3 regions of the Sporosarcina sp. FSL K6-6792 genome follow, and region 3 is predicted to be linked to each of the others. Evidence: a T-box and tRNA genes for the amino acid it is inferred to sense, from the RefSeq annotation. Region 3 holds a T-box; the other regions hold tRNA genes.
What was found. A T-box is a leader RNA that pairs with one kind of tRNA and senses whether it is charged. The one in region 3 lies ahead of argS (arginine--tRNA ligase), so its partner is inferred to be a tRNA-Arg.

Region 1 (10,230 bases), 2.1 Mb from region 3:
ATCCTGCCTTTACTAGCTAAAGGGCGGTAGTAGGTATATCCACACAGTATAAAAATAAGTGAATTGTCGAAACTAGAAGGATTTTTAGGGCTTTTGTAGAATGTTTATACTGAATGGAATAATGAAGAGGGAGTAAAATGGCTATTCATCAGCCGCCTATAGATTACATAGATATTCCTGCAGTAACAATACTAATTATCGAGTTGTTTCTGAAAGAGTCATATTATTATAATAATTGGAGGAAAATATATTGTTAAAGTTAAGCAATGAATCATTAGAATGGGCGTTAAAACATATCGAGGCTTACGGTGATACAGATATATTCCCAGTTCCTTTTGAATATGAAGCAATAAGGTATTTGTGGGAAAAAGACACAAGGGAATTGCCGAATGGCTCAACATTAAAGGAATATTTAAGAGAGCAAGATATGCTAAAGTGGAGTGTAAGGGACTTTAGAAGAAGTCTAACACCAAAACATAAGTATGGTTTTCGATTATCAACCCAATTAGACCCATTGGATACATTAGTTTATCATGCCCTAGTTTATGAGATAGGTAGAGACATAGAATCAAAAAGGATTCCTATAGACAAAAATGTTGTTTTTTCCTGTAGGTTTAATCCTAATGAAGAAGGTAGAATGTTTGATACGGAAATTAATTATGGAGGATTTCTGAACTATTGCGAAACAAAAGTTGATGAGTTAATAGGGGATGACAGTATCAAATATATAGTTGTCGCAGATATTGCAGACTTTTTTCCTAGGCTATATCTTCATCCGTTGGAAAATGCTTTAAGTTCTTCTACAACTAAGACCAACCACGCCCGTGCAATAAAACGTTTATTAAACAATTGGAATTATAGCATTTCATACGGAATACCAGTTGGGCAAGATGCATCCAGGTTATTAGCTGAACTTACTCTTCATGATATAGATGAAGGATTGCTTAGTGAAGGTGTGGATTTTTGTAGGTATGTTGATGATTTTCGTATATTTTGCTCTACTGAAAAAGAAGCTTATCAACAGTTAGCGTTGTTAGCGGAAATGTTGTTTGAGAATCATGGTTTAACTTTACAACAACACAAAACTAGGATAGTATCTGTGGATGAATTTAGAAGGGAATACTTAAAATCAGAGAAGTCTATTGAGGTTCAGAGATTATCAGATAAGTTTTTAGAAATACTACAGGAAATGGGAATAGAAGACCCCTATGGAGAAATTAATTATGAAATATTACCACCTGAAATTCAGCAACAAATAGATAATTTAAACCTTGAAGCGATTCTCCAAGAGCAAATTGATTCAGAAATTGTTGATGCCAAAGTAATCGGATTTACTTTGAGAAGAATGACTCAATTAAAAAATGCTGATGCGTTGGATTTAGTTTTAGAAAATATCGACAAACTATATATAGCTTTTAAACATATTCTTGTATATGTTAATGAATTAGAATTAAATGATCAGCAGAAGGAAGTAGTGAGTGAAAAATTATTTAGGATATTAGATGATTCCATTGTTGGTCATTTGGAATATCATAGAATGTGGATTTTTAATACATTTAGCAATGGAAAAGGTTGGAATATCGCTAATCTGGCGGCACGCTATAATGAATATTTCGATGACTTTTCAAGAAGGAAAATAATATTAGCACTTGGTCAAGCAAATCAACAATCATGGTTTAAGACTAGGAAGAGAAACATCATGCAATTACCTAATTGGCAAAGAAGGGCATTTTTAGCTTCTGCTAATTGTCTTCCTGGAGATGAAGCCAGTCACTGGTATCGCTCTATCTTACCTAGATTGGACGTTTTGGAGATAGCGGTTGTAAAGTGGGCTGAAAGTAGATAGTCATTGACATGTTACGGTAATTTGTGGGAACACTTCACAAGAAGCTACAATTGGTTTACAATAGGAAGAATAAAGAAATATCGAGAAGTGGTATTCCTATAATGAAATTATGAATGAACGGCTCTACGACAGCGTTATGCACTCCAAAACGCAGCATCTGTTGCAGCGATGTTCTTGACTACTGAAGCAGTTATTGTCATTACTATAAATATATTTTTAAGGAGAGTCCTTATTTTGAGGATTCTCTTTTTATTATGCAGCCATATGGTATATACTAGTCCTCAGAAGGTCTTATTTCAGAATCTGAGGGTTACATTAAAGACGTAAAATAGGGTGTATTATATTTGTTGAATAGATTCTCTTTAAAGACAAGAAAAGTAGGTGAACAAAGTGGGGAAATATCAATTGGATACCAAAGGTAAGGCAGCTGTGACGAAGTATCATGAAAAACACAAGCCTGCCAAATTTGATAAAAAGCAGCAACTTGAAAAAATACGTGCGGAGTATTTGAAAAATAAGCAAAAACAAACAGATAAATAAAAGGAAGATATAGCGCTCCTACGAAGGCAAATGTATGGTGTGTTCAAAAGAGCGTATAGAACAAGTTCAGGCGGTTGAGAAGCAAGAGAATACGTGTAGCAATGAGGCGAGGTAACCAAGTGTTTATCTCGTTTTTTATTTGTATTGTCAAAACAGATAATGCCATCTGAGAACATCCTGTGAGCGTTCTTATGCTTTGATGTTGACTTGCTTTCATTGTTTCTCCTTAAGAGCGCAAACAGAGCTTATTGTGGAAATAGGGGGACGTATCCGATATTGAGGAAGAGTATCTTCCTATATAAAAGTGACCTCATACACCCACTAATTGAAGTTGCTAACGTAACGAACTGAGCTTTGCAATAGGCTTGTATAATGTTATCATTGGTTCAAAGATAGTTTCGGTCTAAAAACGTAATTTGACCGAATCCCTAGTAGAGTTAAAAAACGTCTCAAATTGTTGGTATGACTGTGTTGTCTCAGTAGCTCAGCTGGATAGAGCAACGGCCTTCTAAGCCGTCGGTCGGGGGTTCGAATCCCTCCTGGGACATAATGTAATAAAATTAATTTGAATAAAAAACACCTGAAACATTGTTAATTCAATGTTTCAGGTGTTTTTTATTTGCTGAGAGCCTGGTTGAATTTGATTGTTTTGAACAGTAACTACGCGGATTTCTAACACGACAATTGATTAGCGCGTTTCGACACTATGCTTTTGAAAGAAATATCGATTGATATGTTGTTTATAAAGTTTGAATTTAGAAGTCAGATTTCGTTCATCTTTTTTTATACAAAAAGAATAGTGACATCAGTTGCCGACAAAAACGAAATTGATGTGTACTGTGTTTATTGTCCACAAACCGTTGAATACTATTAGTTTGACCCTAAACGATTTGATAAGTCATAAGTTTGAGAGTAGAAGTGCCGAAAAATAATCAGGCCCACAATGTGATTATCGCGAGGTTCCTAGTGTTTAGCTAAGCCGTCGGTGGGGTGACGAATCCCTCCTTGGGCATTGAAAAAAGATGTATGAATTACATCAGATCAGTCTTTTTAGTAAGTAGGGTAAAAGAACAGGATACCAACTGTACTGTTTTATCTCCATTTGTAAACGAATTGCCGGAAGAGGGTCGTGCAGTTGCTGTAGCTTGGAGAGAGATATTCTTAGAACTTGTAGATAGAGAATAAAATCTGATCATAAATAAAAAGTGGACGCAAGTTTTTTATAACTTGCGTCCACTGCTATTTAATAAGCAATAAAACATCACCAATTGTAATATAGATATTTCCATCTATTTCAACTGTTTCACTATATTTCTCTTCAAGAAAATTATGCCACGCTCCTAAACTACTGTTTATTCTTTTTTAAAATGAATTGACCACTCTAAAAAGAATATGTTACTGTGTATATGAGTATAAACAGTATAACAGTTAAGAAAGGGTGTTTATATATGAATGAATGGAAAGAAGCATACAGGCTCGCAGCTTTTGAAATAAAGGCTTCAATAAAAAGCTTTCTACTAATCCTGATTTTCTATATCGTGATGAGCCTGATTTTCATGCTGTCGTTCGATGTTTACCTGGAAGGCGAATTCAAATTCTTTGATTTTATGTTCATGCTGATTTTCTTCATGTTCCCGACCTGGATGAAGGGTAAGGAATTCCAGATGCAGAAGATGGATGGGGATTTATGGACAGCGCCCTCAATCATCATGCTGCAGCAGCTGCCGATCTCGAAAAACATCATCGTCAAAAGCCGCTTCATCATTCATGCATTCTGTTCATTTCCGTTCCAGTTGGTTCTGTTCATCGCGATGCCGCTGATGTCGGAGAATTTCCGGGACATGATGACGCCTATCGCTTACATTGCATTCCTGCTGATTTGGCTGGGCTTATCGATTGCAGTCGGCTTTATCATGGCGGCGAGCGAAGCGGGAGGAAATTTCAATACGAGTACCATCGTAAAATCGTTTATTTACTTGGTGATTGGCGCCGTTGCACTTTATTTCATGTTCCCGCTTTTATCAGAGGACGGCTTTATCTACTGGACGATGTCGCTTGCAACTGAATGGACACTGCTGTCAGTCATCGTGGCTATTGTCTTAAGCATTGCGGGCTGTAAATACTGGCAAGCGGATATGAGAAAAACCATGAAGAAAACGGAATATCTGTGAGAGGGGGGCTGGATTTTGCTGCCGATACGCTTATCCAAAGATTCTCGTGAACCGATTTATCACCAGATTGAAAAGCAGCTGAAAGCACTGATTGCGGGAGGCCATTTGCCTGCAGGAACGCCGCTTCCGTCAATCAGGGTGCTGTCGAAAGACCTGGAGATTAGCGTCATCACGATACGTCGCGCCTATCAGGACCTGGAGTCACAGGGCTTCATCGAAACAGCCCAGGGCAAAGGGACTTTTGTCGCAGAAATACAGAACTCCATGAAACAGGAAACAATGACGGCTTCCGTCCAAACGGAATTCGAACGGGCCATCCGCAACGCGATGGATTACGACTATACTGTCGATGAAATCAAAACGGTTTTTGAAGAGACTTTAGAAAAACTTGCGAAAGGGGAATGACAATGCAGCCATGGATTGAAATAAAAGACGCGAATAAAAAGATTGATGATTTTCAGCTCGGGCCTATCAGCCTAGTGATTGAGCCGGGGACCATCACGGCGCTGGTCGGCAATAACGGCTCTGGCAAAAGCACCTTGCTGAAGCTGATTATGAATCTGGCGAATCTGGACGGAGGAGGGATTAGGGTTTTCGGTAAATCGGTCGACGGGAAAGACGAAAGTTGGAAAAGGCATGTCACGTACCAACCGCAAAACACTGTCGGCTGGAACGCCTATACAGGAGAGGACCTGAAAAGGCTGATTGCCCCTTTATATACGAAATGGGATGAGAAGCTTTTTGAACGCATGATCCAGCTGTTCAACATCCCGCTCGATAAGCGTTTCGGCAAATTATCGCCAGGTCTCCAGCAGAAGCTGAGCCTGTCGCTCGCATTGCCGCGGAATACTGATATCCTGATTCTCGATGAACCTACCGTCTCACTTGACATCCCATCAAAAAAACAATTCATGGATTTGCTTGTCGAATGGATGGAAAAGGAGGACCGTGCTGTCATCCTGACAACTCATCAGCCGGAGGATCTTCAGAAACTGGCGGATTACTTGTTTCTGATGAAGGACGGACAGGCGATCGGCTGGTATGAGAAAGACATGCTCGCTGCGGGATTCCGCCGCTATTGGCTCAAAGAAATGCCGGCGGTGGGAGTACCGGGTGAGCTTTCCCGTTCCGGAAACGAGCTGATATCAGATAATCCTGACACAACGGAACAGTATTTCACGCAACACGAACACAGTGTCATTGATGTCAAAGCCTTGGAACTGGAAGAAATCATCAGCCTTCTGCTGAAGTAGAGAACTAAGAGAGGATGAGAGAAATGGAAACAATGCTTACTGTAGAAGGATTAGGAAAATCCTTCAAGGACAAGAAGATTGTCTCAAATATTTCCTTCGAAGTGAAAAAAGGGGAGATTATGGCGCTACTCGGACCGAACGGGGCGGGGAAATCGACGACAATCCGCAATATCATGGGCATCTTGTATCCCGATGAAGGTACGATTGCTTTCCGGAATCGCTCTACGAAAGATATCCCGCGTGATAAAATTGGCTATCTGCCGGAAGAGCGGGGGCTCTACAAAAACGTCAAGGTCATGGACATTCTGCTGTATCTTGCGGACCTGAAGGATTATCCGCTGGACCGCGCTAAAGAACGCGCGCTCGAGTACTTGAAAAAGTTTGGCCTAGAGGGCAAGGATAAAGTATCGGTCGAGGAGTTGTCGAAAGGGATGGGGCAGAAAGTCCAGTTTATCGCCTCCATTCTTCATGAACCGGAACTGCTGATTCTGGATGAGCCGTTCTCAGGTCTTGATCCGGTCAGCCAGGAGCTGTTCAAAGAAGAAATACGTTCACTGGCCAAAAAAGGCACGGCGATTCTATTGTCTTCGCATCAGATGAACCTTGTCGAAGAGATGGCGGACCGGCTGTTCTTGATTCACCGCGGCACGAAAGTGATCTACGGGACCCTGAGTGATGTCAAAAAGGAATATGCTAATTTCAAATGCACGATCAACGGCAGCAACAGCCGCAACAGCCGCAGCCTGCTTGAAAACCTGCCGGAAGTCGAGCGGGTCGAACAGAATGGGGCAACGGCTGTGCTTTATCTCACAAAACATGTGCAACCCGCTGTCTGGCTGAAAAATCTTCCAGATGAACTCGACATTCAGGAACTATCGATCGACCGGATTTCGCTCCATGAAATCTTCATAGATATCGCCACGGACAAGAATCTTTTGAAGGAAGTGGGTGAGTTGCATGCGTAACACGATGAAAGTCGCCAAATGGGAAATCAAACGCAATATGAAAAGCAAGTCGTTCATCATCGGCCTATTCCTGACACCAATCATCTTCCTAGCATTTTTCCTGCTGCCAGACCTGTTCAGTTCGGATGATGAAGCAGCGACAACGACAGTCTACGTCAATGACCAGCTCGGGGTCTACGGACAATTGGAAGCAGCGGTAGCAAATACCGAATGGCAGATGGAACAGACAGACACCACAGAACAGGAAGCCACCTCAGCGCTGGAAGGCAAAGAAGACGCTGCGTATATCTTCATCGACGAACAGGCAATTGAAACCGGAAAAGTTGCAGTTTACACGCATGAAGATACGAGTTCAGCCTTCATGGATGAAGTCCAGATCCTCGGTGGTCCACTACAGATGCTGCAGATCGAACAGCTCGGCCTGACACAGGAAGAAGCGGCAGTTGTCGCGCAGGGAGTCGTCTTTGAAGATGCTTCAGAAAAACCGGAAGAAGGCGGCCTGTTCAGTGAAAACATGCTGGAACGTGTGATTCCAGGAGCATTTGCCGCTGTCGTCATGCTGTCAATTGTCTTCACCGGAATGGCAATCTTCCAAAGCGCGTCCCAGGAGAAGAAAGACAAAATTGCTGAGATTATTCTGTCGTCTTTAACGCCTGCAGAACTGATGCAAGGCAAGATCATCGGCTATTTTGTCCTCGGTATCATCCAGGTCGTTGTCTATATTGTCATCGCGCTGCCGGTGCTCATCTGGAAAATCGATTTTCCGATTATTGAGTATCTGTTAGTGCCCGAACTTCTAGTGCTAATATTCATTTCTATCCTCGGATACCTGCTCTATGCGGCGCTATTCGTCGGAATCGGTGCCACAATGGCTGATATCTCGACAGCGGGGAATTTCCAGGGCATGGTCATGATGTTACCATTCAGCCCATTCCTTTTCATTGGACCAGTCTTCAGCGATCCAAGCGGATTCTGGGCGCAGCTTGGAAGCTATATCCCGTTTACATCACCTGGCGTTCTCATTATGCGCCTGTCACTTCTTGAAGAATGGCCGTGGGTGCAAATCATTATCGCCATCGGAATTCTTGTCGTCAGCGTCTGGGTCTTCATGAAACTTGCGGGCAAAGTCTTCAAGATTGGCATCCTGATGTATGGCAAGAACGCTACACCGGGCGAAATCTGGAAATGGATTCGGGCGTAAAAAGATAGAACTTGCTATTCAATATCTATTAACCTAATAAATTATAGTATAGAAAACTTTCTTACACATGTGTTGATTAACTAAAAATAACCAATAAATAACTTAATGGACTACTAGGCGCTCGGTGCATAGTTGCTTCTGGCTCGCTTTGGATTGAACAACTTCTATATATAACTGAGCTATTTTGATGTATAGGAATGCGACTTCGCCGCATACCTATACATCTTTTTCAGTTATCGATTGGTGGTCGTTCATCCGTCGCGCCCCAAAGGCAAAGGTACACGAAGTGCTAATGCTTTTGGGAACAAGGGAATGGAGGGTTCCTAACTGGGTAAAAAGCCGCCAAAGATGTAATTTTGGCGGCTGAAGCTTTCTTTATGGTCTTTTCTTATTTTAGGAAGTGTCACTTTCTATAGGAGCTTACATGATGTTGAGTTTAAGCCTTATTTAAAAACACATTGTGCAATGTACCAGAGTGCCCGAAATTACATCTTCGGGCACTGATACCTGTTGAAAAAGGTAGCTCTTCTGAAAATGGGTTTTCAACCTTTTGCTTACCTGTTATTTATGCAAGAAAATGGTTAATCAACAGACGTGATTTTCTTATTAAGTAAGGTGGAGAGATTGACCCTTTGTAATCTCAACTGTAAATTGCCGAGGAACTGTGCTAATTCCAAAAGTATTCACGTAAAGACGTCAAACCCTTTTGATAAGGTTTTGACGTTTTTTTGTCCGGATAAACGCTGTTTCAAATACAAGATTTTAGGCAAAGAACGAAATGTATTATGTGGAAATAAAGAAAGCTGTACTTCTTAAGGGGACAGATGTGAAATTTCGGAGATTTTGAAAAAAGCGGGGTCTTAAACTAATTCTCCGCTGTCGAGAACAATAAATACAGTCCGATTAAAGTTTTTTATTTACCGTAAAATTCTGGATGGGGTAAAAACCATCCAGAATTTTGGTGAGTAATGAAAAACATGAAACTCACGATTTTGTCTCGATTATTAATGATTTTTTAGCCAATAGTACAGGGATGTTACTGGTACTGACCAAGGATAGAGAAGAAGCGGGTGACGAATTGATGGAATACCTTTTCAGATGGCGAAAGCTCTCGAGTTGCGGGGCTAATGATTCCAACGGTTCTTCGAATGATTGGTGTTTCTATTGGTATTTTAACTGTAAATCGTGGTGTAGAATCGTAAAAAGAGCTTTCGGGTAAAATAGTTACACCGATACCTGCTGCTACTAACCCTTTGATGGCATCCATATCTTCTCCTTCTGATGAAGTTTTCGGTGTGAACCCAACGCTATTACATGCTTCTACTGCAATTTTTTTAAGTACATATCCTTCTGGAAATAATATGAAATCATCGTTTCTTAAATCAATAAGTTGTAGCTTCTCACGTTTTGCAAAGGGGTGATTGGAAGGTAAAAGTACAGAGAAATTTTCAGTAAATAATATAGATGTGTTGATCGAGTCATCTTTTGGAGGAAGTGGTCCTAAAAAGGCAAGATTTAGTTCCCTTTTATTCACAGCATCGATCAAATAATTATATGATCCTTGACGTAAATGAAACGCTACATTGGGATATTCTTTTTTAAACGCTGAAATGACAGTAGGTAATAAGTGACCAGCTAAACTAGTAGGAAATCCAATTTTGATAGTCCCTTTATCTGGATCTAAATATTCGTCTATTTGTTTTTTCGCATAATCAATCGCTTGCAAAGCAGAAATGCTATGTTCTGAAAAAATCTTACCAATTTGTGTTAACTTCACATTTCTACCAACACGTTCAAATAATTCTACTCCAAGTTCATCTTCTAAATTTGCAATTTGTCTACTTACAGCTGATTGGGCTACATGCAAATGAATAGCTGCTTCTGAAATATGTTCACGTTCTGCTACTTCGATAAAGTACCTCAACTGGCGTATTTCCATACTTCCCTCCTAATCTATCTCAAAAACAGATCATTTATATCCAAATTATATATTGTTTGTATTAGTTTGAAAACATATAATATTAGTAAGTTACTTTTTATGGAAAATGGAGGGGTTCAAATGACATTTCATCAATTACCGAAAGCACAGGGCATGTATGATCCAACGTTTGAACATGACGCATGCGGGATAGGTTTATATGCACATATAAAAGGAAATGCAACACATAATATCGTAGAAAAAGGATTAGAAATGTTATGTCGACTTGATCACCGTGCGGGACGTGGAAGCGATGGTCAAACGGGTGATGGTGCA
Region 2 (10,230 bases), 1.3 Mb from region 3:
AAAAAAAGGAGGTTCCGGTTGCAGATGGCTAAACCAATTACTACACTACTATTTGATTTTGACGGAACATTACTGGATACGAATGAATTGATCATCCAGACATTCCAATATGTCCTTGGTAATCATTACCCGGGGAAATATGAACGAATCGATATACTACCGTTTTTAGGGCCAACATTGTATGAATCATTCGATTCGGTTGAACCTGAAAAGACGGAGCAACTGATTGAAGAATATAGAGCATGGAATAAATCAATGCATGACGAGCTTTCAATTGAGTTTGACGGTGTATCTGAAACGATGAGGTTGTTGAAGGCAGCGGGCATGAAAATGGCGATTGTCTCGACCAAGAGAAAAGATATGATTATGAGAGGGTTAGAACTCCTTGATGTGGAAGGGGTTTTTGACGAAGTCATTGCAATGGATGATGTAACGAAAACGAAGCCTGATCCAGAACCGATTTTACTAGCACTCGAACGATTGGGAGCCACCGCGGATGAAGCCCTTATGATCGGGGATAACTACCATGACATAGTTGGTGGGCAAAATGCAGGGGTCCGTACAGCGGGTGTCGCATGGTCGGCAAAAGGGGAAGCCTTTTTACAAACATTCAATCCAGATTACATGTTGCAGCATATTTCGGAACTACTCCAATTGGTTAAAGGCGAAAAAGATTGAGACGTACTGAAAGGTATCCCGCACGAGAGGGAGCAAATTCACTTTGGCATATTTACAAGACGGTTCCATTTTTCAAAGTTGCAAAAAACTTTGCTGTTATCCAATTATCGAGGTACACACCTTTCATCCCGATGAAGAACTTTTTGTTCCGCACGTTTTTGAAAATGGAAGTCGGGAATAAGACATCTTTCGCCCTTATGGTGATGCCTGATGTCATGTTCCCTGAGAGGATAAAAGTCGGTGACAATTCAATCATTGGCTTCAATACGACAATCCTTGCACATGAATACTTAATAGATGAGTATCGTATAGGAGATGTCATTATTGGAAAGAACGTATTAATTGGAGCAAATACGACAATTCTTCCCGGAGTGGAAATTGGAGATGGGGCAATTATTTCTGCTGCTTCTCTCGTAAACCGTGATATCCCACCAGGTGTGTTTGCTGGTGGCAATCCGGTTAAGATCATCTTTACAGTGGAGCAGATGATTGAGCGACAACAAAAAAATGAAAACGGATAGTGCCGATGTATCTTATGGTATAATGGGGGACAATACGAGAAGGAACGTGCTTTGCGTTCCTTCTTATTTTTTCGGGGGAATATGATTGGATAAACTACGTAACAAGCATGATAAAAAAATTATTTCGTTCATTCCAGACGGTGAATTTTATTATAATAAAGCGATTCAGGCGATGCAACGCGATCGTTTTGAAGATGCACAGCGGTATTTGAAAAGAGCATCAGAGCTAAGTCCTGAAGATTGGAAAATCCTCATGGAATATGGCGTGCTCGTCATGGAAGAGGGACGTTTTGAGGAAGCTCATGAACTGCTAATGACTGCAAACTCATTCGCACCTTCGGAAGAGGAAATTATATTCTATTTGGCAGAAGTGCATGCCCATCTTGGTATGCTGCGGGATGCAAAAATGTATGCGGAAAAATATATATTAATTGACCCAGATGGCCCATTTGCTGACGATTCAATGGAAATTATTGATTTTGCAGAACAGGAAGAGTCATTTAATGATGATGAAATGCCTGACGGTGAAGTATTCTTTTTACAGGAAAAGGCACGCCGACTTATGGAGTCGGGTGAATTCAAGGCGGCCGTGGAATTACTTGAGTCAATTATTGTCGATTATCCGGAGTTTTGGGCGGCTTATAACAATTTAGCTCTGGCTTATTTTTATATCGGGGAAAACGAGCGAGCTAGTAAGTTACTTCATGATGTTTTAAATCGTAATAAAGGAAATATCCATGCACTTTGTAATCTGGCGGTCTTTTATTATTACGAAAAGAAGGAAGAGGAATTGGAGTCCCTACTTGCTTTACTTGTGAAGATTAAACCGTATCAATTTGAAAATCGCTATAAACTCGGCGCGACATTTGCGCTTATTGGCAGACATAAAGAAGCTTATAATTGGCTCAGAAGTCTACAAAAGAGAGGGTTTGAAGGGGACACAGGCTACTACTTCTGGCTGTCCCATTCCGCTTATTTCTCTGGACATGAAAAAGTGGCGCGAGAAGCATATGCAAAGCTGATTGAACTGGATCCATCGAAGGCTGGTTACGAGCCGTGGAATGGTGTCCAAGAGATTATCACGTCTGATTCACTTGAGCAGGATAGGGAGTTTTTACTAAGTAAAATTGCCAACACCTACAGAAGTGAAAGGATGTTTGGTTTTTATCTTCTTGGAAAGTCAGGTCACAAGCAGGAAATCATCTCACATCCATCTTATATTGAAATGGAAAAACTGAGTGACTACGAGCGGCTTTTTCTGGCAAGTGGTCTCGATTATGAATTCATGCCGGAAACCAACTTTGATAAGTCATTTATGCGAGCGCTTGAAACGACCGACTTACTTTACAACAAATATTGTCCGCTCGATAAACAAGCATCTCATCTGTTTCAAATGTGGTTCACTCTATGCGAAACTGCATTAAGTCGATCTTATTTGTTTAGAAACCCGGCGGCACTTGCAGCCGCAGCAGATTATATGTTCCAGTCATCCCGGTATCCTGATGTAACAAAAACAGCGATTGCAAAGGAATTCGGTATATCTGTCCCGACACTGACAAAGTATGTCGGAGAATTGATTGAGTATTTACCACAGTTTGATGCCTAATGTCTTTCACTTTTCTTAATATATATGTTGACATAAAGAATCCTCTCAACAACGCTCGGCTACCCCTATGAGGCGCCTTCGCTGGAGATTATATAGAATCATTAGTTCGACATATATTGGTAAGAGAGTATACATTTTTTTGACTTAGAATAGTGCCTGTCGCGTCTAGCGGGCGCATTGTGCTTTTCTTGGTGTCTAGCTCCAGCGCCTAGACCCTCGAGTCGCTTCAGTCCTTAAGTTAAAGGCAAAGGGCGCCTTTATCTTAAGGCCCTCCAGCGCTTTTCGGGTCTACCAAGGCGCTTGCGCTTTTCTTGGTGTCTAGCTCCAGGCGCCAACTCCTCGGGTCATAAGTCAATCAGGCTATTCGGCAAAGAACGCCGCTTAGCCCGCCCGTCTTATGCCTGTCGGGGGCCTACAGGATGTAGGTCATGCAGCTGTTGCCACAGGAAGTGGCGTACTTAGGCTGCGTTCCTTTTTAAGGCGCCTTACGCTTTTCTCGGTGTCTAGCTCCAGGCGCCAACCCCTCGGGTCATAAGCCATTTTGCTGTGGGGGCTGAAGTACGCCTCCTCGCAAAACGTCTTATGCCTGTCGGGGCTGGACGGCGCCTTACGCTTTTCTCGGTGTCTAGCTCCAGGCGCCAACCCCTCGGGTCATAAGCCATTTTGCTGTGGGGGCTGAAGTACGCCTCCTCGCAAAACGTCTTATGCCTGTCGGGGCTGGACGGCGCCTTGCGCTTTTCTTAGTGTCTAGACTCCAGGCGCCAGCCGCTTGGTCATAAGCAATCCAGCTATGTGGCAAAGTGCGCCACGTCGCTGGATCGACTTATGCCTGTCGCGTCTAGCAGGCGCCTTGCGCTTTTCTTTGTAAGCAGAAAAGTTGAATGGAACTTAGGTATCCTATACGATTTGGTGTGTAAATGTTGTAGAGGAGGAAATTCACATGACAACTGAAAAAATTTATGATGTCATTATTATTGGTGCCGGCCCTGCGGGGATGACGGCTGCTGTCTATACATCTCGTGGGAACCTTTCAACGTTAATGCTTGAACGGGGAATTCCAGGCGGTCAAATGGCTAATACGGAAGAAATTGAAAACTACCCAGGATTCGAACATATATTAGGTCCGGACCTTTCTACAAAAATGTTTGATCACGCGCGTAAGTTTGGCGCTGAATATGCTTATGGCGATGTTACAGATGTTATTGATGGAGAAAGTTACAAGACGATAGTCGTCGGGGATAAAGAGTATAAAGCCCGTGCGATTATTATTACGACAGGTGCTGAATACAAAAAAATGGGTATTCCCGGAGAAGCTGAACTTACTGGCCGTGGCGTAAGTTATTGTGCGGTTTGTGATGGAGCATTCTTCCGTAAGAAAGAGCTCGTTGTTGTAGGCGGTGGCGATTCTGCCGTAGAAGAGGGAACTTATTTAACACGGTTTGCAGATAAGGTGACGATTGTTCATCGCCGCGGTGAATTACGTGCACAAAAAATTCTTCAAGACCGTGCATTTGCAAACGACAAGATTGAATTCATCTGGAATTCATCTGTGAAAGAAGTAAATGCTAGAGAAGGAAAAGTTGGTTCCGTGACACTTGTTTCAACTGTCGATGGTTCTGAAAGGGTATTTGAAGCGGATGGCATGTTCGTTTATATCGGAATGGACCCGTTAACTGCTCCATTTGCTAAACTTGGTATTCTTGACGAAAATGGTTACGTTGCAACAAACGAAATCATGGAAACATCTGTACCTGGTATTTATGCTGCAGGGGATGTTCGTGAAAAATTATTGCGTCAAGTTGTTACGGCTACTGGAGACGGTAGTATTGCTGCGCAGGCTGTCCAGAAATACGTTGAGGAATTGATGGAGAAATTAGGCGCAAAAGCTTAATGTAACCTTAATGAAGCTGTAACAGAAATGCAATGTCTAAAGGGTATAGTAAAAGTATCAATTGACCCCCCTTTTGATAAAGTAAATTTTGAAAGGCAATTTATCGGTTTATCCGATGGGTTGCCTTTTTTTTGTCGTTTTACAACGGTTCGATGTATAATGATACTATGCGTTTATAAAAAGTGGGGTTAGACAAATGCAGAGAATCGTAAATTTACTTGTAGTAAAAGATAATCATGTATTACTGTTAAAAAAACCTCGTCGCGGGTGGTATGTAGCTCCTGGTGGAAAGATGGATCCGGGTGAATCGGTTTACGAAACAGCCGTCAGAGAATTCACGGAAGAAACCGGTGCTGTACCGATTAGTCCATTGTTAAAAGGCGTCTACACAATGATGATTACAGATGAAACTGGGGAGACTGTGAAAAACGAATGGATGCTCCACACATTCATTGCTTTTGACTTAGTGGGTAAACCGTTTGAAACGACAATTGAAGGAGTATTGGAATGGCATCCTGTTGAAAGCTTAGAGACACTTCCGATGGCAGAAGGGGATCGAACCAATTTACTGTTTGCAGTATCTCAGAGTGGGATACAGTATGGAACGTTCTTTTATACCGAAGAATTTAAACTCTTGAAAGAGGAAATCCAAAATTCTGTGGAAGGTGATGGACAATGACTGAAATAGGGAAGCCAAGCAGCGATATTGAAATCGTTATTATTACGGGGATGTCGGGTGCAGGTAAGACGGTTGCAGTGCAGAGCTTTGAAGATCTTGGATTTTATTGCATCGATAATTTGCCTCCGGAGCTATTAGTTATGTTTCTGAATTTGATGATGAAATCGGAAAATCAAATGAAACGGATAGCCGCTGTAATGGATACGCGTGGAGGTGACCTATTTGATTCGCTCATTGGTGCTCTGGATGACCTTTTGGAAATGCAGGGTGTATCATCACGAATATTATTCCTTGATGCAGACGATGAGACGCTTGTTCGACGCTATAAGGAATCGAGAAGGTCACATCCATTATCGGCAGGCGGATTGCCTCTAGCAGGTATAAAGAAAGAGCGCCTGCTGTTGTCTGAGATGAAAGGCCGCGCACGCTCGATATTCAACACTACAAGTTTAAAACCAAGGGCATTGAGAGAAAAAATAATGGCTGAGTTCTCCTCTAAGGATGATCTTGGTTTTACACTAAACTTCCTCTCTTTCGGTTTTAAGCATGGCATGCCAATTGATGCAGATGTCGTGTTTGACGTGCGTTTCCTGCCAAATCCTTTCTATATTGAGGATTTGAAACCGAAGACGGGACTCGAGAAAGAAGTTTATGACTATGTACTGAAATGGAAAGATACTCAAATCCTTATTGAAAAACTAACGGACTTATTTAAGTTCTTAATTCCACAATATAAAAATGAAGGAAAATCACAAGTTGTGATTGCATTCGGCTGTACAGGAGGTCAACACCGCTCTGTCACACTCGCTGAATTTTTCGGAAGCCGGTTCAAAGACGAGTACCGGACACTCATCACCCATAGGGATATTGAAAAAAGAAAGGATTGACGCTATGCCGAAATCCGGGAACTTGAAGAAAGTCGTTGTGTTAGGCGGCGGAACTGGTTTATCCACTTTGCTACGCGGATTAAAAAATTACCCTGTCGATTTGACTGCGGTCGTTACAGTAGCTGATGATGGCGGCAGTTCGGGCAGACTTCTTGACGAATATGACATACCACCTCCGGGTGATATTCGTAAAGTGATGGCAGCGCTTTCAGATGTAGAGCCATTAATCGAAGAAATGTTTGAATACCGCTTTGCTACTTCAGAGGATTTGAAAGGTCATTCACTCGGCAATCTTATGCTGGCTGCTATGACGGATATCACAGGTGATTTCGCACGAGCAGTCGAACAAATGAGCAGGGTACTAAACATAAAAGGGAAAGTATTACCAGCCGCTAATCAGCGGATCACATTGCACGCAGAACTCGAAGACGGTACAATCGTGACGGGTGAATCGAAAATACCGGTTTACGAACGTAAAATTCGTAAAGTGTATTTATCACCACAAGAAGTTGAACCGTTACCTGAAACAATAGAGGCAATCAATTCTGCTGACCTGATCATTATTGGCCCAGGCAGCCTATATACAAGCATCTTGCCGGCACTGCTTGTCCAATCAATTCGTAAAGCGGTCTTGTCATGTAAGGCAAAAAAGGTGTATATTAACAACTTGACGACGCAAGCAGGAGAAACACACCGCTATACAGCTTCGGAGCATGTGCAGGCATTATATGATCATGCGGGTGAACCTTTTATCGACACGGTTTTATTGAACGGCACAGAATTTTCTGCGTTGCAGGGTGGGAAAGAATGGACGGGACCTCCCTGGCCTGTCGAAAACGATTTGGAAACGCTTCAACAACTTGTACCAAATATCGTAGTAAAAGACATTTGCTTATTATTAAATGGAACTATCATACATGATTCCGAAAAAGTAGCTAAATGGCTTATAGAATATATGGAAAATGGGATCGAAACGGAACAGACGTGATCGTCGCCGAGAAAGGGGAAGAATCATGTCTTTTGCTTCAGAAACAAAAAAGGAAATGACACAGATAGAAGCGGATGACTGTTGTGTAAAGGCAGAAGTAGCGGCGTTCATTAGGATGAATGGTGCACTTTCCTTTTCTAATAAACAGTTAAGTTTGGACGTACAAACTGAAAATGCAGCGATTGCCAGACGCCTATATACGAATTTAAAACGATTGTATCCTTATAAAGTAGAGTTGCTTGTTCGAAAAAAGATGCGCTTGAAAAAAAATAACGTTTACATTTGCCGGATTCGAGGTGGAGCAAAAGCTCTTTTGGAAGAACTACTAATCCTGACGGGAACATTTCAATTTAAAAATGAGATTTCAAAGGAATTGGTTAAAAAGAGATGCTGTCAACGCGCTTATCTGCGGGGGGCTTTTCTGGCAGGGGGTTCCGTGAATAACCCGGAAACATCTTCTTATCACCTTGAAATCTTTTCGATATATAAAGAACATAGTGAAGACTTAGTCGATCTGATGAACAAATACCATTTGAATGCGAAGTCGATTGAACGGAAAAAAGGGTATATTGCTTATTTGAAAGAAGCTGAAAAAATATCGGATTTCCTTAGCATCGTCGGCGCGCATGTGAGCTTAATGAAGTTTGAAGATGTACGAATTATACGCGATATGCGGAATAGTGTGAACAGGCTTGTGAATTGTGAAACCGCGAATATGAATAAAACAATTGGTGCAGCACAGCGCCAAGTTGAAAATATAAAGTTTATTGAAAGTACGATTGGACTTGCTGAATTACCAGATAGATTACAAGAAATCGCAAGGCTTCGGGTCGACAATCAGGATATTACGTTGAAGGAACTTGGAGAACTGGTTTCGGGTGGAATGGTAAGTAAATCAGGTGTGAACCATCGCTTAAGAAAAATTGAAGAAATTGCGGAAAATCTTCGCAATGGGGGAATCGGTAGTCGGTAAATCCACTGTCGAACCAAGAGAGGAGCTGGCGCTGTCATGGCAGAACGAATAGTTGAAGTGAAGTTGAAATCAGGATTGCAAGCAAGGCAAGCAGCACTATTTGTCCAAGAGGCAAATAGGTTTTTGTCAGACGTATTTTTGAAAAAAGAAGAACGCCAAGTAAATGCTAAAAGTATAATGGGGATCATGAGCCTAGCCATCGCGCGCGGCACGACTGTTACGTTGATTGCAGAAGGAATTGACGAAGAACAGGCTCTAGAATCACTCGCAGTTCTTGTTGAAAATGGAAATTAAATAAAACAATCACCGTTAGCGCTGTCAAACGACAAGTGGTAACGGTTTTTTTATGGAGACTGGATGTGAATTCATGACAATAACGGTTAGTCATGTCAATAGGGTGTGAAGTCATGGCGATAGGGTGTGAAGTCATGGGGATGTGGCCCGAACTCATGGCGAGGAGATAAATAGTCATGGCAATAACGGTTAGTCATGGCAATAGGATGTGAAGTCATGGAGATGTGGCCCGAAGTCATGGCGAGGAGATAAATAGTCATGGCAGGAGCGGTTAGTCATGGCAATAGGGTGTGAATTCATGGAGATGTGGCCCGAAGTCATGGCAATAGGGTGTGAATTCATGGGGATGCGCCCCGAAGTCATGGAAAGTCCGTAAACTATCGCAGCACCCTCCCCAAAAATACGACAAAAAAATATTCATCTGCTTGTTAAAAGCAGACGAATATTTTACAGTATAAACCTTATACTGGGATATGCCCTCGGCGAGAATCGAACTCACATCTTAAGCTTCGGAGGCTCACGTGCTATCCGTTGCACCACGAGGGCGTTACAAATCGGCTATCTTTTGCAGCAGACTAGATTCATTATACTGGTGTAGCTCAATGAATGCAATGCTTATTTTGAAAGCGTTATATTTGACCTTCGTTGACCATACTATGTATGATAAAGTTACAGTTGAAACGAAGTTATGTTTCAATAGGTAGACAACACTATCCAGCTTGAAGGAGGAAATAGAATGAATCTAATACCTACAGTAATTGAACAGACTAGCCGCGGTGAGCGTGCTTACGACATCTATTCACGTCTATTGAAAGACCGTATCATCATGCTTGGAAGTGGAATCGATGACAACGTTGCGAACTCTATCGTTGCTCAACTCCTATTTTTAGAAGCAGAAGATCCGGATAAAGATATTTCCATCTACATTAATAGCCCCGGGGGAAGCGTCACTGCTGGTATGGCGATTTTTGACACAATGCAATTCATCAAACCTGACATCCAAACAATTTGTATGGGGATGGCTGCATCTATGGGATCGTTCCTACTAGCGGCGGGTACTAAAGGGAAACGTTATGCGCTTCCTAACGCAGAAGTAATGATTCACCAACCATTAGGTGGAGCACAAGGGCAAGCAACAGAAATTGAAATTGCTGCAAAACATATCCTTTTCACTCGTGAAAAACTAAACTTGATTCTTGCTGAGCGTACTGGCCAATCGGTTGAAGTAATTGCGAGAGATACGGACCGCGACAACTTTATGACAGCTGAACGTGCGAAAGAGTATGGTTTAATTGACCATATTATTACACGCAGTGACATGAAAGACGGAGCTAAAACTAAACCTGAATCTAAATAAGTTCTACAAAAGTCGGCTTTCCATTATGGGAAGCCTTTTTTTGTGGCTATAAATAAACGTTGCCGTAGAATAAATGAAACCTTTTCAATCGTCATACTGTATATACTACTGTAGAAAAAGTTTCGGTACGGTGTGCGATAGGGTAAATGAAAGTAACTAACTCGTGAGGAGTGTTAACATGAAAAAAGTTTTAGGACCAATTGCGGTAATCGTAATTATACTTGCAGTTTTGGCTATGATACTGGTTCCAAGTTATAACAAATTCGTTAATTTAGAAGAAGATGTGGACCAGGCGTATGCACAAGTTGAAAATCAACTACAACGGAGGCTCGATCTGATACCGAACTTGGTAAGCA
Region 3 (10,230 bases):
ACGTCAGGCTGTTCTTGTTGAACTGAGGGTAAGATGGCAACCAACCAAGTCGTGCAGCCAAGACGTTATAGTCTGCGGGATGCTGATAGCGGGCTTTTCCTCCTGTCGGTGACATAAGAAGATCCGCGCCCATTTCCTCGTACTTCCATTGATCAGTTGCAAAATAGAAATAAGATGTCGCGTTTTGAAGTCGTGCCGGCGCTTGCCAGTCACGTGCAAATGCGATTGTGCTCCACCCTTCAATCGGACGGCATTTTTCTTGACCAACGTAATGGGCCCAGCCACCACCATTAACGCCTTGACAACCAGTCAACATAACGAGGTTAAGGATCGATCTATAAATGGTGTCACTGTTAAACCAGTGGTTAATACCCGCCCCCATAATAATCATGGAGCGACCGCCTGTTTCAAGCGCGTTATGTGCGAATTCTCGCGCGATTTGGGTAACCAGTTCAGGTTTCACACCTGTGATTTTCTCTTGCCACGCCGGCGTGTAGAATGATTCTGCATCGTCATAACCAGACGCTTCAAAATCACTGCCAATTCGGTTAACACCATATTGGCTGAGCATCAAATCGTGAACAGTTGTTACAAGACTTTCGGTTCCGTCTGCAAGTGTTACTTTTTTCACCGGAATCGGACGTTTGAATGTTCCGTTTGACACGTTGTCGAAGAATGGGAAAACAATTTCTTTCCATTCCGCCCCATGATCAGCCACTGACAAAGCCGGTTCAACGCGTGTTCCGTCTGCATTATCAAGAATTAGGTTCCACTTCTTGTCCTCTTCCCAACGTTGTCCCATCGTACCGTTCGGAACAATAATTTCATTTGTCGTTTCATCAAAAATAACCGGTTTCCACTCAGCGTGCTGGGATGCTTGCCCTATATCACTTGCCCGTAAAAATCGACCCGCTTTATAAGAATCTTCATGTGTATCGAGTGTTATCAGGAAAGGCATATCTGTATATTGTTTCGCGTAATTCAAGAACATCGGCTCTTTACGCTGTTCATAAAATTCATCGAGAATGACGTGCGTCATTGCTTGAGCAACTGCAGCGTCCGTTCCGGGATTTGCCGCAATCCAGTCATCCGCATGTGTAACACTTTCTGCGTAATCCGGGGCCACAGAAACTACTTTCGTTCCTTTGTAGCGCACTTCTGTCATGAAGTGAGCATCTGGCGTTCTTGTTAGCGGTACATTCGATCCCCACATAATGATGTAACCAGCGTTAAACCAATCACTCGATTCAGGGACGTCTGTCTGCTCACCCCAAATTTGTGGTGAAGATGGTGGTAAATCCGCATACCAGTCATAGAAGCTAAGCATTTCGCCGCCAAGAAGAGAGAGGAATCGTGCACCCGACGCATAGCTGACCATTGACATTGCTGGAATCGGTGTAAATCCAGCTATCCGATCGGGACCGTACTTTTGGATTGTGTAAATAAGCTGTGCCGAAATCATTAAGGTTGCATCTCTCCAGTTAACCCGGACATGGCCGCCTTTGCCGCGCGCTTTTTTATATTCATCTGCCTTATCAGGATCTTCTACGATGCTAGCCCATGCTTTTACAGGGTCTTTCAGTTCAGAAACTGCTTTAGTCCACATACGCCATAACTTTCCTCGTATGTATGGATACTTCACGCGAAGCGGGCTATATTCATACCAGGAAAATGAAGCTCCACGGGGACATCCACGCGGTTCAAATTCAGGCATGTCAGGACCACATGAAGGATAATCAATTTGCTGGTTTTCCCAAGTGATAATGCCGTTTTTCACAAATACTTTCCAACTGCATGACCCTGTACAGTTCACGCCATGCGTTGTCCGAACCACTTTGTCATGAGACCAACGTTGGCGGTACATATTTTCCCAATCTCGACTTTTTTCTTCTAAAATTGACCAATTTCCTGAAAAACGTTCAACTGGCTTGAAATAATTAAGTCCAAATTTTTTCTTCATTGGAATAGCTCACTCCTTTTTAGAATAACTAACGATCTATGACGGGAATCAAAGACTTATTCATTCACATACTATTAATTTTAAGTATCATCCTGATTCTTTCCTAGTAGGGATGTGCCTATTTGATGTGGGGAATACCCTTATAAAAAGAAAAGCGGAAAGCGCCCGGAGCTGACCAACGTTCCATGTTGAAAATCTATAGTTTCTATCTTCAAATTAAAAAGCCGCCTACTCTGCCCATTACGGACTAGAATAAGCGACCTTTTTCGAAACGATATATACGTGTTATTACTTTCTCTGTCTCTATCAGTATTGCTCCAAACTTACCGAGCACCCTGGCGAACGTTAAAACGACCCCCGCTAGCAAACCTAGCCATGCAAGTGGTTTCATACTATCCCAGACTCTTTCATATCTATTTCTATAGTCATAACGGACTTCGCTAAACCATTACACACAAAAAACCACCTTTGTAGATAGGTGGTTTTTGTCCTTTAATCAATCACAGTGCGACCCTGACACGGTCGAATAAGTTGTTATTTTCGAGATGGACATGTTCAAATGTGTCTTTTTCAAGTTGTGCAAGACGTGCGTACACGAGTCTATACGTTCCGCAGGCTTCGTCTGGTAGCGTGAAATTATTCGTTAGATCACGTATTTCAAATAATAATTTACCTGCGTGTTCGTGCTCTTGCTCAAGTTCCGTTACAAGCGGCTTAACCTTTTCTTTCAATTCAGGTGTAGGATTTTCTAAAAACTCCAGAATTAGCGGAAATACGTTGGCATCTTCGTCTGCCGTGTGATCAAGAAGTTCACTTCGTAATTCTTTAAAAATCTCTTGAACGCGAAGTAGATGCGGATGATTTTCTCCGTGGACACGGGCAACTTTTGTAATGTACGGTGCGAGAAGCGGTAATTCTTCCCGTAGCCCAGTATGATACTTTTCTTGAATATAGGAGACGAGCGTTTTTGAACCGAATGACGTCGGATCGATTCCACTTTGCTGCTCGCGTTTCTCCTCTATTTTTTTGACACTATTTAGAACCTCTTCAGGATTGAGTTTTCGTTCTTTGGCTGCATCTTCAAGAGCAATTTTTCCACCGCAACAGAAATCGATGCGCAAACTTCTAAACAAATCAGCACTTTGAGGGAGCTCCGTGACGATATCACAAACTTGTGTATCAAGTGTTAGTCGACTCATAATTATTTCCTCCTCTGCTTGTTTTAATGAGAATTATTCTCACCCTTAGTTTACAAGGCAGCAATTCGTACCGATAGTAGGGTTTGCCCTATTTAAGATACTACCTCCCCATTCAAATCCCTTCTTACTTGAAAAAAATAAACGCACACGATTTTTCACGTGTGCGTTCATATACTTACAAATCATCAAATCCATTAAGATCGCTTGTTTTAACGTATTGACGTGAAGATTGTTCAAAGAAGTCCGTTTTTGTATCGTCGAAGCTGTCGACATATGCACGAATCCATTTCATTGGGTTGTCAGTGAACTCCGGATAAATTTCACTAAGTCCGAGCATGCGAAGCATTTTGTTCGCGCGATATTTCACATAGCCTTCCATTTCGGCAAGTTCGATACCTTCAATATCTGCTAGTACGTAACGACTCCAGATGACTTCCTGTTCGACCGAATGTTTGAACTGATCGTAAATCCAAGCCGTGAATTCATCTGTATTTTGTTCAGGGTTTTCTGCAAGTGCTGCGCGGAAAATGTCACTAATTGCTTTCCCATGTTGCAATTCATCACGGTTAATGTACGAAATCATTGTCGAAGTACCGACCATTTTCTGATTGCGTGCGAGATTGTAGAAGAATGCGAATCCACTATAGAAAAATAGCCCTTCAAGCAGCGTCGTATAGACCATCGCTTTCAATGCTGATTCGATTGTCGGACGCTCGGCGAAGTCATTGTATACTTCTACAATGCGCTCATTCCGTTTCAATAGCACTTCGTCTGAGCGGCCCATTTCAAATGAAGCCATCTGCTTATTAAGTGTCGTAACGGAAGATAGTACGTACGCATAGCTGTGATTATGTTCACTTTCTTGATCGGCAATTGTGGCCATAATTGATTTAACAGAAGGATCGGTTGTATAATCCGCCATTTTCAAAGCGATTGTCGTCTGTGGTCCGTCAAGTGTCGCAAGTAAGCCAATAATTTTAAGAAATGCGTCTTGTTCCGGCTTTGTCAGCGTCGAGAATTGCTTAACGTCTTGTGTCATATCGACTTCATTGGCCGTCCAGAATAGTGAACGGATTTGTTGACGCAATGTATAGAAATGGGGATGTGCGATGTCATTCCAGTTGAGGATACCACTCGCCTTGCCCCCGAAAATAGCCGTTGATTTGTTTGGATGTGCAGGTTCCAAGACCTTCACTCGTTTAAGTTTTTCCAATTTCTGATGACTCCCTTCGACCATTCAATTACTTTTTCTTGCTGTATGCCACGTGGACTTTGTTCGATTTTAAGCGGCTCATAAGGGGATGCGTAAAACCGCGCTAACTTCACCGCTGCGTGGCAGAATAATGCATCGCCGCCAAATTGGGTATCACCCGTTCCGAAGACGTATACATTATCCGGTTTATACCCTACATCCGCTACAAAGTCTTTTACTTCATCAGGCGTTGAGCCTTGCTCCCACGTGAATGACCCCAAGAGCATCGCATCGAAATCACGAGGGTTCGGAATGACGCCCCCACCGATTCGATACGTTGTAACAGCTATATTTTCTGCTACTAGCGTTTCTTCAATCATTTCAGCAACTTCCTGCGTGTTTCCGCTCCACGATGCGTAGACGATTAAGAATGACACCATTCACACTCTTCGATATCCGTCGCAGTTGAACGTGTGTAGTATGTCGTTTTCATACCAGACTTCCACGCTTGCAAATGAAGTTCAAGCAGAACCGATGCGCGAATTGAATTCGGAACATAGATGTTGAAAGAAATTGCTTGGTCAATATGGCGCTGTCTTGCTGCGTTTTGTTTGATTGACCAACGCTGATCGACAATATAAGCGGAGCGTCGATAGACGTCATATGTGTTGTGATTAAGGTCAGGCGCAACAACTGGAAGCTTATAATCTTTCTTTTCTTCATGATAAAACGGTTTGAAAACCGGATCAATTGATGCAGTTGATCCTGCGATAATAGACGTCGAGCTATTCGGTGCAATTGCCATCAAATAACCATTTCTCATACCATTTGTTGCAACATCGATGCGGAGTTCATGCCATTCCTTCGAGTCATAGTTCTTGTTGTCGAAATAAACGCCAGACTGCCATTCAGATCCTTCATATAATGGGTACGATCCTTTTTCAGTAGCCAGTTGCATCGAAGCTTTAATCGTCAAATAAGCTATTTTCTCATATAATTTATCAGCATAATCCACTGCTTCGTTTGATTCCCATTGAATGTTTTGCAAGGCAAGCAAATGATGCCAGCCAAATGTCCCTAGACCGATTCCACGGTAACGCGCGTTAGTTCGCTGCGCTTGGACAACCGGTATTTTATTAAGATCGATGACGTTATCAAGCATACGCACTTGAATTGTAATGAGTCTTTCCAAAACGCTTGCTGGAACAGCGCGTCCAAGGTTAATGGATGATAAATTACAGACGACGAAATCACCCGGTTTTGAGCGCGTCACCACGATATCGTCTTCGAGCGTAACAGACTCGAATTCAGTCGGGCTCATATTTTGCGTGATCTCTGTACAAAGATTCGACGAATAAATCATGCCTTCATGTTTGTTGGCATTCGCACGGTTCACTTCATCACGGTAAAACATGTACGGCGTTCCTGTTTCCAATTGGCTACGCATAATCCGTTTCATAAGATCGATAGCAGGAACGATTTCCCGGCTAAGTTCAGGATTATTAACACACTCTTCGTATTTCTCACGGAACGAACCTGCCCCTTTTGTTTCATCGTAAAAGTCCTCTAGTGAATAACCCATAACCACCCGAACTTCATGCGGATCAAACAAGTGCCAGTCTCCACGTGCATCAACTTGTTCCATATAAATATCAGGAAGGCAGACGCCCGTGAAAATATCGTGTGCGCGCAAGCGGTCGTCTCCGTTGTTTAACTTGAGGTCAAGGAACGTAAAAATGTCTTTGTGCCAAACATCGAGATAAACGGCGATTGCACCTTGTCGCTGACCAAGCTGGTCAACACTTACTGCCGTGTTGTTCAGCTGCTTAATCCATGGAAGTACGCCACTTGAAGCGCCTTTAAATCCACGAATGGATGAGCCACGACTGCGGACTTTCCCCATGTAAACACCAATGCCGCCACCGTATTTCGACAAGTTAGCGATATCCGTATTGCTGTCATAGATGCCTTGCAAAGAATCGTCGACCGTGTCGATAAAGCAACTTGATAACTGGCCGTGCGGTTTTCCAGCATTCGACAATGTCGGTGTTGCAACCGTCATATAGAGACTGCTCATCGCCCAGTATGATTCCGCTACTTTTTCAAGCCGGTTAGTTGTCTCATCCTGCATCAATGTCATCGCAATGACAAGCCAGCGTTCTTGCGGAAGTTCAACCGATTGTTTGCTAAAGTCAACAGCGACATAACGGTCCATAAGTGTTTTCAAACCGATATATGTAAATAGCTTGTCCCGTTCTGGTTCGATTAGATTACCGAGAATAACAAGATCTTCGCGTGAATACTTTTCCGTTAAGACGGGTGTGTATAATCCCTGCTCGACTAGACGAGCAACGTTTTCAGCAAAATCCGTATAGACCTTTGCACCGCGAAGCTGAGCTTGACGATTGTAAACATCACGTAAGTGAATTCGGGCCGCAACGAAAGTCCAGTACGTCGATACCTCATCGATATTGCTGAGCGTTTCTAGAATCATCGCTTTTGTCCATTCTGATGCGCTTGCTCCAGGATGACGCTCATTCCATTTTTCACTTGCAGTAAATAATGGACGAATCTTCTCCCCACCAAACTCGTTCTGTAAGTCTTCCAATAGCATCTCCGTACTCGTCTTAGTAATATTCATTGTCATTTTCATCGGCTCCTTTATCAAACCTAATTTTTCTATTTCCAATAAAAAACGATAATCCCACCTTTTTCAGGCAGACCCATCGTTTATGAATTTTATTTACTGAGGGATAATTTGTTGGCTGTAGTTAGGTAGTCAAGAACTTATTTGACACTCTAAATTCCTATTTGTCAACAATACAGCTTTCGTTCAATTTCGCCACTAACACTATATGTAGTGTCTTAATCATTATACATACCCTAACATGTTGTGGTCTAATCGTAAATAGGGAAAAAGTTTACTTGCCCTACCATCAATAACTTATCCACATATCCACAGTCATTTTCTCGTGTCGCTTTGACCGTCATCATCGTCATTCTTGCAAACGATACACAAGTTATAAACATTAATTTAAAATCTAAAAAAATATCCTTTTTTCTCGATGTTGGTTCTATTTTGTCATTCAGCACTAAATGCAGTGTTCTACACATAGTTTAGAAGTTAACTCCAAACAGTTTTCACTTGTGAATTATTGTTACTTTCCATTGACACCCAATCACCATTTTGATACATTCAACTACAATATCTGTGATGAAGAGAGTAGCAATGATTTCTTTTTCAGCGAACTGGGGAAGGTGGAAGCCCGGTAAAGAATACTTGTGAACCGCACTTCGGAGATGCTTTTCCAAGCTTTTTAGGAAAAGCCGGTGTCTCGCCGTTATGAGGAAGTGGCCCTATACGGGCAATTTGAGTGGTACCGCGGAAGTAAGCTTTCGTCTCATTAATTTGAGATGAGGGCTTTTTTTTACGCTTTTTTAGTTCAATCAACCAAAAGGAGTGTTGACAATGAAAATGGATGTCTTGCAAGTGCTGCAACAATTTAGTCCGATTCCCTTGAATGAAAACATGCTAGAAAAGCCTGTCCATGCACATTTAGGCGATTTGGCTTTACCATGCTTCCCATTCGCAAAGGAACTTAGAAAATCGCCTGTTGTCATTGCCAATGAAATCGCCCTGGCAATCGAACATCCGCTAATTCGTAAAGCAGAAGCCGTCAACGGATATGTGAATATCTTTCTGAACCGTACTACAATTACCAGTGCCCTACTGCAGAAAATTCTGGATCCATCCGTTTCCTATGGCTCATCTAATGAAGGGAATGGCGGGACTGTCACAATCGATTTGTCGTCCCCAAACATTGCCAAACCGTTTTCCATGGGGCATTTACGCTCCACAGTCATCGGGAATTCGATTGGGCTACTACTTGAAAAGAATGGTTTTAAGACCGTGAAAATCAATTATATCGGCGATTGGGGCACACAGTTTGGCAAGCTACTGACAGCCTATCGGAAATGGGGCAACGAACAAGAGGTCCAACAAGCGCCAATCCAGACGCTGCTAAAACTGTACATCCGTTTCCACGAAGAAGCGGAACAAAATGACTCCCTTAACGATGAAGGCAGAGCGGCATTCAAAGCCCTGGAAGACGGAGATGTAGAAGCGCTGGCATTATGGAAGTGGTTCAAAACGGAATCCCTCAAGGAATTTCAACGCATTTATGATTTACTCGGTATCGCCTTTGATTCCTATAACGGCGAGGCCTACTATAATGACAAGATGGAACCCATCGTTAAAGATTTGGCGAATAAAGGACTTTTAAAAGAATCGAATGGTGCACTCGTCGTTGAACTGGGTGAGGATATGCCGCCTTGTTTGATTATGAAGTCAGATGGCGCGACGTTATACGCCACACGCGATTTAACCGCTGCAATCGATAGAAAAGAAACGTATGATTTCGTGAAATCTCTCTATGTCGTTGGAAATGAACAAAGTCTCCACTTCACACAATTCAAGAAAGTACTCGGTAAAATGGGCTACGAGTGGGCAGACGATATCCAGCACATTCCTTTCGGTCTCATATTAAAAGCTGGAAAAAAGATGTCCACCCGCAAAGGGAAAATTGTTTTGCTAGAACAAGTTTTGAATGAGGCGATTTCACTTGCACAGTCGACAATTGAAACGAAGAATCCAAACTTAGCGAATAAAGCGCAAGTCGCTGAAGAAGTTGGCGTCGGTGCCATCATTTTCGGTGACCTGAAACAACATCGCAAACACGATATCGAATTTAACTTAGAAACAATGCTCCAGACAGAAGGTGAAACCGGTCCCTACGTCCAATATGCTTTCGCACGGGCCAAATCAGTGTTAAGAAAAGCTGGCGACATACAGCCCTATAGCGTGGATGACGTCAATGATTTCGAATGGGAAATCATTCGAGCATTGGAGCAATTCCCACAAACAGTCAAGCGCGCTGCGAATGATTTAGACCCTTCCATCATCGCAAAATATGCAATCGATCTCGCTCAAACGTTTAGCTCGTTTTACGGCAATGTCAAAGTGCTCTCAGATACAGACCATCTACCGTACAGAATTGCGCTGATCACGAGTACCGCGATTGTCTTGAAAGAGGTGTTACGTTTGTTAGGCATGAAGGCACCCGAGGAGATGTGATCGGAAATAAATCATACCGAAGTCAACAGGTCCGTTCAGCGGTAAAAAAACAGAAAAAAAGCTCTAGTGAATTGCCAAACATTTACGTTTGGCATTTCACTAGCGCGATTCATTAAATTCTCTTGTTGATTACTTGTTCTTTGTTCAACTAACTATCATTAGTTGAGCTAGAATGGATTTTCTCCTTTATTAAAAGGAATAAAGACGACATAAGCCGAGACAATAAAAAGTACCCAAAAAACCTTGGATTTCATACGTTTTTTAAACAATTGGTTATTTTCATTTGTAAATAGTACACGGATTGTTGTATAGAAAAAATACAAAAGATACGACAACCCGAACCAATTAACCCATACGTTCCCCATAAAACTAATCCCGAAATCTTCATAAATTACCCCTAATACATTTTCAGTTAGGATGAAACCAATAGCCAAATAAATTAACACTTTAAAAAATGTAATAGCATCCCTTTTCAAAGCTGACAATTTTATTCCTCCTTACTCATCTATTATATTAGGCCAAAATACGAATCTCTTTTCCAACTCTTTTTCTCCTATTGTTCAAAAACTTATTTGGTATATTTTTTGTAGCAGAGTATCTGTTTTTTTGAACTCTAAGTATTTCTACCCTATCAAACCTATCCTACTTCTTAATCCAATCTTATATATGTTGAACTAATGATTCTATATAATCTCCAGCGAAGGTGCCTCATAGGGGTAGCCGAAGTAATAAGACTAACAGCGGT

Region 1: it has a tRNA-Arg gene. The T-box ahead of argS (arginine--tRNA ligase) is inferred to sense a tRNA for this amino acid. The anticodon was not compared.
Region 2: it has a tRNA-Arg gene. The T-box ahead of argS (arginine--tRNA ligase) is inferred to sense a tRNA for this amino acid. The anticodon was not compared.

Annotation. Positions count from the first base shown of each region.
Region 1 covers NZ_JBBOSA010000001.1:1,268,891-1,279,120, reverse strand. Annotated here, with positions in the region: gene MKZ26_RS06110 (RNA-directed DNA polymerase) at 251-1,846, shown strand; partial or broken gene MKZ26_RS22330 (hypothetical protein) at 1,979-2,173, shown strand; gene MKZ26_RS06105 (hypothetical protein) at 2,237-2,386, shown strand; tRNA gene MKZ26_RS06100 (tRNA-Arg) at 2,860-2,933, shown strand; gene MKZ26_RS06095 (hypothetical protein) at 3,835-4,557, shown strand; gene MKZ26_RS06090 (GntR family transcriptional regulator) at 4,570-4,962, shown strand; gene MKZ26_RS06085 (ABC transporter ATP-binding protein) at 4,965-5,810, shown strand; gene MKZ26_RS06080 (ABC transporter ATP-binding protein) at 5,834-6,775, shown strand; gene MKZ26_RS06075 (ABC transporter permease) at 6,768-7,976, shown strand; gene MKZ26_RS06070 (LysR family transcriptional regulator) at 9,013-9,915, opposite strand; gene gltB (glutamate synthase large subunit) at 10,036-10,230, shown strand, end outside.
Region 2 covers NZ_JBBOSA010000001.1:2,089,423-2,099,652, reverse strand. Annotated here, with positions in the region: gene MKZ26_RS10145 (nucleoside recognition domain-containing protein) at 1-32, shown strand, start outside; gene ppaX (pyrophosphatase PpaX) at 25-678, shown strand; gene MKZ26_RS10135 (acyltransferase) at 675-1,199, shown strand; gene MKZ26_RS10130 (tetratricopeptide repeat protein) at 1,285-2,805, shown strand; gene trxB (thioredoxin-disulfide reductase) at 3,746-4,696, shown strand; gene MKZ26_RS10120 (NUDIX hydrolase) at 4,893-5,375, shown strand; gene rapZ (RNase adapter RapZ) at 5,372-6,262, shown strand; gene MKZ26_RS10110 (gluconeogenesis factor YvcK family protein) at 6,267-7,250, shown strand; gene whiA (DNA-binding protein WhiA) at 7,276-8,223, shown strand; gene MKZ26_RS10100 (HPr family phosphocarrier protein) at 8,260-8,517, shown strand; tRNA gene MKZ26_RS10095 (tRNA-Arg) at 8,992-9,063, opposite strand; gene clpP (ATP-dependent Clp endopeptidase proteolytic subunit ClpP) at 9,254-9,874, shown strand; gene MKZ26_RS10085 (LemA family protein) at 10,053-10,230, shown strand, end outside.
Region 3 covers NZ_JBBOSA010000001.1:3,365,864-3,376,093, reverse strand. Annotated here, with positions in the region: gene MKZ26_RS16565 (nitrate reductase subunit alpha) at 1-1,960, opposite strand, end outside; gene ric (iron-sulfur cluster repair di-iron protein) at 2,461-3,159, opposite strand; gene MKZ26_RS16550 (ribonucleotide-diphosphate reductase subunit beta) at 3,335-4,396, opposite strand; gene MKZ26_RS16545 (flavodoxin) at 4,351-4,791, opposite strand; gene MKZ26_RS16540 (ribonucleoside-diphosphate reductase subunit alpha) at 4,776-6,992, opposite strand; T-box leader at 7,554-7,758, shown strand; gene argS (arginine--tRNA ligase) at 7,821-9,485, shown strand; gene MKZ26_RS16530 (hypothetical protein) at 9,653-9,970, opposite strand.